Regions from separate parts of the Streptomyces sp. NPDC007808 genome, predicted to be linked through region 2. Evidence: riboswitches for the same ligand, from Rfam matches in the RefSeq annotation. Region 2 holds a riboswitch; each other region holds the start of a gene.
The links. A riboswitch is a leader RNA that binds a small molecule or an ion and turns the genes downstream of it on or off. The one in region 2 is predicted to bind cyclic di-AMP.

Region 1 (3,254 bases), on a different contig from region 2:
TACGTCAGCCGGCTGCGGGTGATCTTCAGCCGTTCCGCGAGGTCGGTCATGCGCAGCCGGCGCTCCGGCGCCTCGGACAGGGTGGCGAGGATGGAGTAATACAGGTGGGGCATGCCGGCTTCCTGCTGGAGTTGCCGGTCCAGCGCGTCCTCCACGAGCGCGGCGGCGGCGATGTACGCGCGCCAGGCGCGCTGCTCCTCGGGAGTGAGCCAGCGAGTCGTCATGCCCCCAGTGTAGGTTTGTTTCAAACTTGAACCAAGAGTTGAACCAAGAGTTGAACCAAGCACGTGAACCAAGCACGTGAACCAAGACCGAGACCGCCGAGCGGAGAGCGCGCCGATGCCCTCGTACCCCTACGTCCTGCTGTCCGCCGCCGTCTCACTGGACGGGTACCTCGACGACACCACGGCCGAGCGGCTGCTCCTGTCCGGCCCGGCCGACTTCGACCGGGTCGACGAGGTGCGGGCCTCCGTGGACGCGATCCTCGTCGGCGCCGGCACCATCCGGGCGGACAATCCGCGGCTGCTGGTGAACTCGGCCGAGCGACGGGCCGCGCGGGTGGCGGCGGGCAAGCCGGAGTATCCGCTGAAGGTCACGGTCAGCGCCTCCGGAGAGCTGGATCCGACGGCGAACTTCTGGCACACGGGCGGCGAGAAGATCGTCTACACGACGGAGAAGGGCGCCGAGCGGCTGCGGCGGGCCCCGGTCGCGGCGGACGTGGTCGCGCTGGGCGCGGAGCTGGACTGGCGGGACCTGCTGACGCACCTGCGCGAGGTGCGCGGCGTCGAGCGGCTGATGGTGGAGGGCGGCGGCCTCATCCACACCCAGCTGCTCCAGCAGGGGCTGGCCGACGAGGTGCAGCTGGTGCTGGCGCCGTTGTTCGTGGGCGACCCGCAGGCGCCACGGCTGTTCGGGCCGGGCGGGTACCAGGGCGGGCGGCTGCGGCTGCTGGAGACCCGTCGGATCGAGGACGTCGTGCTGATGCGCTACGAGCCGACGGCGCCCGGCGTCGGCACGCTGCCCGCCGCCGCGGACCGGCACTGGCTGGCGCTCGCGTGCGACCTCGCGGCGCAGTGCCCGCCGTCGCGCACGGCCTTCAGCGTGGGGGCCGTGGTGGTGGCCGCCGACGGGACCGAGCTGGCGCGCGGCCACTCCAGGGAGGCCGGCGACCCGGTGGTGCATGCGGAGGAGGCGGCCCTCGCGAAGATCGACGCCGGCGATCCGAGACTGGCGGACGCGACGGTGTACACCAGCCTGGAGCCGTGCACGCGACGGGCGTCCCGCCCGCTGCCCTGCGCGCGGCTGATCCTCGACGCGGGGGTGCGGCGGGTGGTGACGGCCTGGCGGGAGCCGGACACCTTCGTGGTCGGGGCCGACGGAAGCGGGGCGCTGGCGGAGCGGGGGGTGGACGTCGTGGTCCTGCCCGAGTTCGAGGCGCGGGCCAAGGCGCCGAACGGGCACCTGCTGCCGTGAAAAGGCCGGTGGGAGCCTGCCGCCGGAAAGCCGTGTGCGTCGGGTCCCGCGGATGGCGTACTATGGAGTCATCGCCGCGGGGTGGAGCAGCTCGGTAGCTCGCTGGGCTCATAACCCAGAGGTCGCAGGTTCAAATCCTGTCCCCGCTACTGATGGCTCAGGGCCGGAACTGATTCAGTTCCGGCCCTGAGTGTGTTCGGGGCCGACTTTTTCTCCGCTTTCGCCGCCGTGACGACTCTTGCGCGTTGTCACCAACGGTGACCGGGTGACCGCCCTCCGCATAACAACTGACACACCGTCAGTACCTGTGTGACTGCAGAGTCCTGGTCAACTCGCCCGTTTTAGGGGGCTCATGACCCGTAAGTCCGCCCGAAATTCGTTAACGATCAAGTAGAACAGCTTGGAATCCGTACCCCGCGTCTATTAACGTTCGATAACGCAGCGCGGTCGTCCCAGCCGTCACAAGAGGCGGCTCCGTGCGCACGCGCCGAATCCTGTACCCGTACGGGAACCGGGGAACCACCACCCTGGGGTGAATCGCGCTGAAGCCGCCGTGGACTCACGGCCGGTATACGCGCGTAGGAGACCTTCCTGCTCCGAACCCGTCAGCTAACCCGGTAGGCGAGAAGGAAGGAAAGGAGTACGCCCACGTGGCGTCCAACAGGCCTGCTACGCAAGCCCCGTTCGTGCCGAGTCAGCGCACCGACGACACCTTCGGCTACGACCGCTACCGCACTGACGAGGGCCCGTTCGAGGAGTGGAACCCCACCGCGGAGTCCATTCGCCCCGTACGAGGCAGGCATCGCGTCGCCAAGCAGCGCGGCGGGGGACTCGCCCGCAGCTCCACGGTTCTCGGCGTCGGCGTCATAGCCGCCGTCGGCGCGGGCGGCATGGCCACCGCGCAGACGGGCAAGCCGCCGGTCGCCATCACCATGCCGGACCTGCCCCTCATCTCCGACGACGACTCCCCGGCCGTCGACACCGGCACCGCGCTGAGCACCATGGGCGCGACCACCGAGGAGACCACCCAGGGCACCGGCGACGCCGGTGAGGCGCTGCGGGCCCGGATCATCGCCCAGGTCGAGCAGCAGCAGGACCAGATCGAGAGCAAGGCAGCCGCCGAAGCGGTCGCTGCCGCCGAGAAGGAAGCCGCCGCCGCGGCCGCCAAGGCGGAGAAGGAGGCCGAGGCCAAGGCCGCCGCCGCGAAGGCCGCGGCCGAGGAGGAGGCTCGCAAGAAGGCCGAGGCCGAGCGCCTCGCCGAGCTGGCCAAGCAGTACGCGCTGCCGACCTCCTCGTACACCGTCACCTCGACCTTCGGTCAGGCCGGCGCCTACTGGTCGTCCGGCTACCACACGGGCCTCGACTTCGCCGCCCCCTCCGGCACCCTGATCAAGGCGGTGCACACCGGCACCATCACCTTCGCCGGCTGGGACGGTTCCTACGGCTACAAGACGGTCCTCACCCTGGAGGACGGCACCGAGATCTGGTACGCCCACCAGTCCTCGATCAGCGTGAGCGTCGGCCAGAAGGTCAACACGGGCGACGTCATCGGCCGTGTGGGCGCCACCGGCAATGTGACCGGCGCCCACCTCCACCTGGAGGTCCACCCCGACGGCAGCGGGAGCGGCATCGACCCGATGGCCTGGCTGCGCGGGAAGGGCCTGACGGTCTGACACCCGGCCGCCGCGAGGCGGTACTTGGGACACCCCACGACTCATCCCCGGCGGCCCTGACGACGACCCCCCGACGTCAGGGCCGCCGGTCCGTGCGCCGGTGCGGGA
Region 2 (3,254 bases):
CTTGGCGCTGAAGGACTTGGGCGGGAACCGCTTGGGATCGAGATCCAGATCCCGGCAGACGAGCGCCATCAGCCGCTTGCTGTCGGCGGCGTCGTAGATCGAGAAGGACGAGGTGAACCCGAGCTTCTTGCTCTCTCGCCGCAGGATGCGCACGCACGCGCTGTGGAAGGTCATCACCCACATCGCGTTCGCCCGTGGGCCGACGAGCTGCTCGACGCGCTCCTTCATCTCGCCCGCGGCCTTGTTGGTGAAGGTGATCGCGAGAATCTGCCCCGGATGCACATTCCGCTCGGCCAGCAGATGGGCGATGCGGTGGGTGAGCACCCGGGTCTTGCCGGAGCCGGCACCGGCCACGATGAGCAGCGGGGTGTCGGAGTGGACGACGGCGGCACGCTGGTTCTCGTTCAGCCCGTCCAGGAGCGCGGCCGCGTCGAGCGCCGGGCGTGGGGCGCCGTCGCGGTAGTAGGCGTCCCGGTCCGGCGGCACGTCGAACTTCCCGCCGAACAGATCGTCCGGAACGGGCTCCGGAGCATGATCGTCCTCGGGCGGTGGCGGGTGTTCTTCCTCATGGGCCCGCGGGGCCTGGAGGTCCGCCAGGAAGCTGTCGTCAAAGAGGCTGCTCATCGCTCTCCGAGTCTAGGGCGCCCCACTGACAGCCCGCCCCCGCCCTTAGAACATCGCCGGATTCCGCACCCCCAGCCTTCCCAGGCCCGCACTCAGGGCACTCGCCACTACCACTCCGCCACGTTCTGTGACCATCGCAACCACTCGCCGTAAGCGGTCACGCTCCTCAAACCATCACCGGCCACCCGAATCCACAGCCGACGATCACACGATCGAGCTACCCGACCACGGCGAGGCCCCCCGGAGGAGACTCCGGGGGACGGGGAGGCGATCACCCGAGACGGCCACGGAGAGGACCCGGAAAACGACCTGAAGACGACCGAAGAGAGCCGGAAGAGGGCCGAGGGAGGACCGAGGGCCGGCCGAGGGCCGGCCGAGAACCGGGAAGACGGCGGGAAGCCACGACGGAGGACACGACCACAACGGGACAGACATCACTCCTCCCCTCGAACCCTCGCAACTCCCCTCAACCACCCCCCGATCACCCCTCGACCACGACGACCTGACTCAAGGTCACGAAAATGTATCGGGCATATCGAACATCAACCTTCACAGGGGCCACATGAGTTGGCTACCGTGCCCGGCAGGCCGTACGACCCCCTCCGGCGAACGTCGCCGGGCCGCGCGGCCTCCGTCGAGTCCGGTGTGCCACCGCGCAACCGGAGCCGGGGACCCACCTAAATTGGGGTGAATCGGCCACATCCCGTCCAGGGAAGGCCGTAGGGCAACCCTTCCGAACCACCCGCCCGAACCCGACAGCTAACTCGGTAGGCGGAACGTGGAAGGAGTCGCCTCCCTTGGCGTCGCACCGCAAGTCGCGTCCCGCTGGTACGCGCGTAGCAGGCATACGGACCCCCGCCCTCGCCACGGCGGCCCTCACCTCCGTCGCCCTGCTGTCCCAGTCGGCCAACGCGAGCCCCTCGACGGACGACAGGCCGAGCCTCGAAGAGGTCGAGAAGAAGGTCGACGACCTCTACCGCCAGGCGGAGTCGGCCACCGAGAAGTACAACGCGGCCAAGGAGAAGACCGCCAAGCAGCGCAAGCGCGTCAGCACCCTCCTGGACGACGTCGCCAAGCGCACCCAGAAGCTCAACGAGGCTCGCGAGGAACTGGGACGCAATGCAGCCGCCCAGTACCGCACCGGAGCCGCCGCCCCCGACACGGCGACCTTCCTCCTGGCGGACACCCCGCAGGACTACTTCGACCAGTCCCAGCTGATGGACCGTATGACCGGCCGCCAGAAGGAGGCGGTCGACGAGTACTTCACCCAGCAGTCGGCGACGATGAAGAAGCGCCGGGAGGCCACCCGGAGCCTTGAGACGCTCACCGAGTCGCAGAACGACCTGCAGGCCGCCAAGACCACCGTCCAGCGGAAGCTCTCCGACGCGCGCGAACTCCTCTCCCAACTGACGGCCGAGGAGAAGGCCCGCCTCGCCGCGATCGAGAAGCGCAAGCAGGAGGAGGCGGCGCGCGAGGCCGCGGAACTGGCCCGTCAGCAGGCGGAGGCCGAACGCCGGCGCCAGGAGGCCGCCCAGCAGCAGGAGGCCGCCCAGCAGGACAGCGAGTCGGCGGAGTCGGGCGTCTCGGAGGCACCGGCGCCCGACTCCTCGTACGCCACCAAGGCCGAGAAAGCCCTGGCCTTCGCCCGCGCCCAGATAGGCAAGCCGTACGTCTGGGGCGCCACCGGCCCCGACTCCTACGACTGCTCCGGCCTCACCCAGGCCGCCTGGAAGGCCGCGGGCGTGGACATCCCGCGCGTCACCTACGACCAGGTCGACGCCGGCACCACGGTCCCCCTCTCCAGCGCACAGCCCGGCGACCTGGTCTTCTTCTACGACGACGTCACCCACGTGGGCATCTACATCGGCAACGGCATGATGATCCACGCCCCCAAGCCCGGCACGTACGTGCGCGAAGAGTCGATCTACTACGACGGCGAGTCGTCGATCCACAGCGTGGTCCGCCCCGCCTGACGCCGGCCACGCGCGGAGAGGGCGAGGGCGCCGCCGGCCCTCTCCGCAGCCGCCCCCGTGGGCGCCGCCGTGAGGTCCCGCGGCTCAAGGCGCCGGCCAGGTCCTGCCGTGGATCGCCGTGGCGGCGTGGCCGGCGGTCGCCGCGGGCGCGGTGCGGTCCTACGCCGAGGTCATGTCCACAGAACGGCGATGAAGACGTTCGCCACGGTCAGCAGCCCCACCAGTGCGAACAGGCTTTTGTCGACCTTCTCCTCGTCCCGCTTCACATAGACCAGCCCGAGGATCACGATCAGCAGCGCCAGCTTCACGCCGATCTTGATGTTGTCGACCGACTGGTCGTCCGCCTGATTGAGGCCGACGAGAATCACCCCGGTGACCAGCATGGTCAGCGCACCGTGCAGCATCGCGGGCACGAACCGGGCGGCACCCTGGCCCATCGCCTTCATCTGGGTGAGGAAACCACCGAGCAGCGCGGCGATACCGATGATGTGCAGGCCGACGAAGAGGTGGATGAGTACGTCCATGGAGCCGGAGCCTAATCAGCGCCGCGAAACCACCCCACACCGCCCCACTCCCTCTTCCGCCCTCGCTCATCCGACCTGACGCGTCCACCCTCACTCACCGTCACCCCCGAGCGGCCCCCACACCCTCCGCCCC
Region 3 (3,254 bases), on a different contig from region 2:
CTCTCCGCGCAGTCGCCGCCCGATCCAGGGCACCAGGAATTCGCGCGCCCACTGGACGTCGTCCCGCCGGATCTCCAGGGTGCCGCGCGGCGGGAGCGGCGGCCAGGGCTGATCGGGGTCGGCCGGCACATCGAGGCCGAGGACCTGGCCCGCGCGCAATGCCACGCGCGTGTGCCCTTCCGGGGACAGGTGGAGCCGGTCGTGGTCCCAGGCGCGCCGGTCCTGAACGGTCTTCAGGGACCACAGGTCGAGCACCGGACAGCCGTACCGGTCGGCGATGGCCCGCACATGGCCGTTGTACGTGGCGATCTTGCCGCGCAGATGCTTCAGCACGGGCACGCCACGGGTGTCGAATCCGGTCGTCACCATGACGGTGCCGACCGCGGAGGTCAACCGGGCGACGGCCCGCTCGAACCGCTCGGCGACCTCGTCGGGGTCGGTGCCGGGCCGGATGATGTCGTTGCCGCCCGCGCAGAAGGAGACCAGGTCCGGGGCCATTTCGATGGCCTGCGGGAGCTGGTCCGCCACGATCTGGTCGAGCAGTTTGCCGCGCACGGCGAGGTTGGTGTAGTCGAAGTCGCCCTCGGGCCGTCGGTCCGCGAGGAGGACCGCGAACCGGTCGGCCCAGCCGACGAACGCCCCGTCGGGGCCGGGGTCGCCGACGCCCTCGGTGAAGCTGTCCCCCACCGCGACGTACGACCCGATCACTGATCTGCTGTCACTCTTCGAATCGTCTGCCACATCGGCACATGATTCACCTTCGAATGTGACCTACGCGACCGTAGGGCAGGGTTGACGAGCGGTGAGATAGGCCACTTACCAAGTGTTCGCCAAACCCGGAATAACCCTTTGGTCAGGTGCGTTGCGGGCGCAGCGAGCCGCCCTCCCCGCGGACACGCCGAAGGCCGGACCCCGCGATCGAGGTCCGGCCTTCGGCTGCGTGTCAGGCAGGTGTGTCAGGCATGTGCGTCAAGCAGGCGGCGTCGGCAGGACGACCGTCAGCCGATGGCGACGCCCTTCGAACGGAGGTAGGCGACCGGGTCGAGGTCGGAGCCGTAGTCCGGGGTGGTGCGGATCTCGAAGTGCAGGTGCGGGCCGGTCGAGTTGCCGGTCGAGCCGGAGAGGCCGACCTGCTGGCCCGCGGTGACGGACTGGCCGCTCGACACCGAGAGGGACGACAGGTGGGCGTACTGGGCGTAGCGGCCGTCGGCGAGCTGGATGACGACCTGGTTGCCGTACGCGCCGGCCCAGCCGGCGGAGACGACCGTGCCGGCGCCCACGGCCTTCAGCGAGGTACCGGTCGGGACGACGAAGTCGACGCCGGTGTGGTAGCCGCTGGACCACATGCTGCCCGCGACCTTGTAGGCGGTGCCGACGGCGGCACCGGCCACGGGGGCCGTGAAGCCATTGGTGACGCCGGCGGTGTCGGCGCTCTGCGCTGCCGTGGTCGCCTTCGACGCGGTGGCCTTCGAGGACTGGGACGACTTGGACGGCTTGGACGACTTGGACGACTTGGAAGCGGTCGAGTCGGAGGACGGCGCCGACGGCTTGGGGGCGCTCGGCGCGGCCTTGCCACCGAGGGTGAGCTTCAGACCGGGGTGGATCAGCGCCGGGTCGTCACCGACGGCCGCACGGTTGTCGGCGTAGAGCTTCTTCCAGCCGCCCTCGACGTTCTGCTCGTCGGCGATCTTCGAAAGGTAGTCGCCGACCTTCACGGAATAGGTCCGCACATCCGCCTTCTTCGCCGCTTCCTTCTTCTCGGCGGCTTTCTGTCCGGCGACCGGAAGGGCCTGAACGGCCTTTTCCGAAACGGACTGCGAAGGAGCGGCGTGGGCGCCGGTGGCACCGATGAGCGGGAGAGCGAGAGCGGCGCCACCGGTTCCGGCGACGGCGATGGAGCGGGTGAAGCGCGGGGACTTCGGACGGCGGTGCTTACCCTTCGCGGGCATGGCGAATTCCTCTCCGGCGCCTGCGAGGTGAGCTGTCGGGTGCGGGCTGGAGATGCCCGGCCGCGTCGGGACGCGACTTGACCCCAAGCCGTTCCGGAGACCGGAACAGGCGGTTGTACCTGTGGGTCCCCCGCTCCTGCCGTACACGGGTGAGTTAGCGCGGAATCCGGTCGGCGGCAGGATTCGGCGTCCGTCCGGATGGGTGGCGAACGTAAGCGAGGAAGACGCGCGGGAACAAGTGAGGGGTTCCGTCCGAATGCGTTCCTGTTGATCCCTTGTGGGAATTACCGGTCACCCTGCGTTGATTATCGGGGCGCCTCCCGGCACAAAGCCCCTTGAAACACATATGGATTACGTGAACATGACGAGCGACGCACCGTCACGAATATGACGCTGCTCACGTGACACTGCTCCAGCTTCCTTCGCTGCGGAGCGAGTTGGAATGAAGGAGTCGAATTCGGACAGATCCCCTAGATGCGGCGCAGCCGGATAACCGTCGCATCGAGGTCGCCGCACAATCCGGTCTTAAGTCCGTGATGCAGCATTACGGCACCTCTGTGTGTTTCGCCCGTTTCAAGGCATTCATACGATGCTGTCGGGTCGAGCGCACGCAGGCGCAGCGCCGGGACGGGCTCACCGAACCGCTGCGCCTGGAGCCAGGCGAGGACGACCGCGTCGCCTCCGCGCACGTACTGCACCGCGCTCAGCCCACCGTTCGGAGGCCGCAGCCGGTAGAGGTCACCGTGCTGCACCACGGGCCTGATCTCCTTGTAGAGCGCCACCCACTCCCGCGCTTCGGCGAGTTCCTCCTCGCTCCAGCGGGCGAGGTCACCGCCGACCCCGAGCACCCCGGCCATGGCGCTCACGAAACGGAAGCGCAGGGAGCTCGCACGATGATTGAGCATGGCGTTGGGGCTGTCGGTGACCCAGGCGGCCATGGCACGGGCGGGGTGGACCTGACTGAAGCCGTGCTGGACGGCCAGCCGGTCGAGCGGGTCGGTGTTGTCCGAGGTCCACACCTGGTCCGTACGGCCCAGCACCCCCAGGTCGATCCGCCCGCCCCCACCTGAGCAGGACTCGAAGGCGACGCCCGGGTGGGCGGCCCGCAGCCGGTCCAGCAGCCCGTACAGAGCCCGCACATGGTCGACCCACAGCCGTTGCGGGTAGGACTCCCCGGGCCAGCCGGCATCGGTGAAGCAGCGGTTGAAGTCCCACTTCACGTAGTCGATCGGGGCGCTGGACAGGAGCCCGTCGAGTCGCTCCCACAGGTATTCCTGCACGTCCTCGCGGGCGAGGTTCAGTACG

Region 1: another riboswitch for cyclic di-AMP. It lies ahead of ACFYNL_RS15835 (M23 family metallopeptidase); the one in region 2 lies ahead of ACFYNL_RS31705 (NlpC/P60 family protein).
Region 3: another riboswitch for cyclic di-AMP. It lies ahead of ACFYNL_RS22355 (peptidoglycan DD-metalloendopeptidase family protein); the one in region 2 lies ahead of ACFYNL_RS31705 (NlpC/P60 family protein).

The regions. Positions count from the first base shown of each region.
Region 1 covers NZ_JBIAEQ010000004.1:22,863-26,116, reverse strand. Annotated here, with positions in the region: gene ACFYNL_RS15850 (MarR family winged helix-turn-helix transcriptional regulator) at 1-224, opposite strand, end outside; gene ACFYNL_RS15845 (dihydrofolate reductase family protein) at 340-1,473, shown strand; tRNA gene ACFYNL_RS15840 (tRNA-Met) at 1,549-1,622, shown strand; cyclic di-AMP (ydaO/yuaA leader) riboswitch at 1,949-2,112, shown strand; gene ACFYNL_RS15835 (M23 family metallopeptidase) at 2,124-3,146, shown strand.
Region 2 covers NZ_JBIAEQ010000009.1:163,229-166,482, forward strand. Annotated here, with positions in the region: gene pcrA (DNA helicase PcrA) at 1-624, opposite strand, end outside; cyclic di-AMP (ydaO/yuaA leader) riboswitch at 1,247-1,414, shown strand; gene ACFYNL_RS31705 (NlpC/P60 family protein) at 1,422-2,597, shown strand; gene ACFYNL_RS31710 (hypothetical protein) at 2,768-3,121, opposite strand.
Region 3 covers NZ_JBIAEQ010000005.1:690,701-693,954, forward strand. Annotated here, with positions in the region: gene ACFYNL_RS22350 (SGNH/GDSL hydrolase family protein) at 1-708, opposite strand, end outside; gene ACFYNL_RS22355 (peptidoglycan DD-metalloendopeptidase family protein) at 999-1,949, opposite strand; cyclic di-AMP (ydaO/yuaA leader) riboswitch at 1,954-2,119, opposite strand; gene ACFYNL_RS22360 (alpha-galactosidase) at 2,420-3,254, opposite strand, start outside.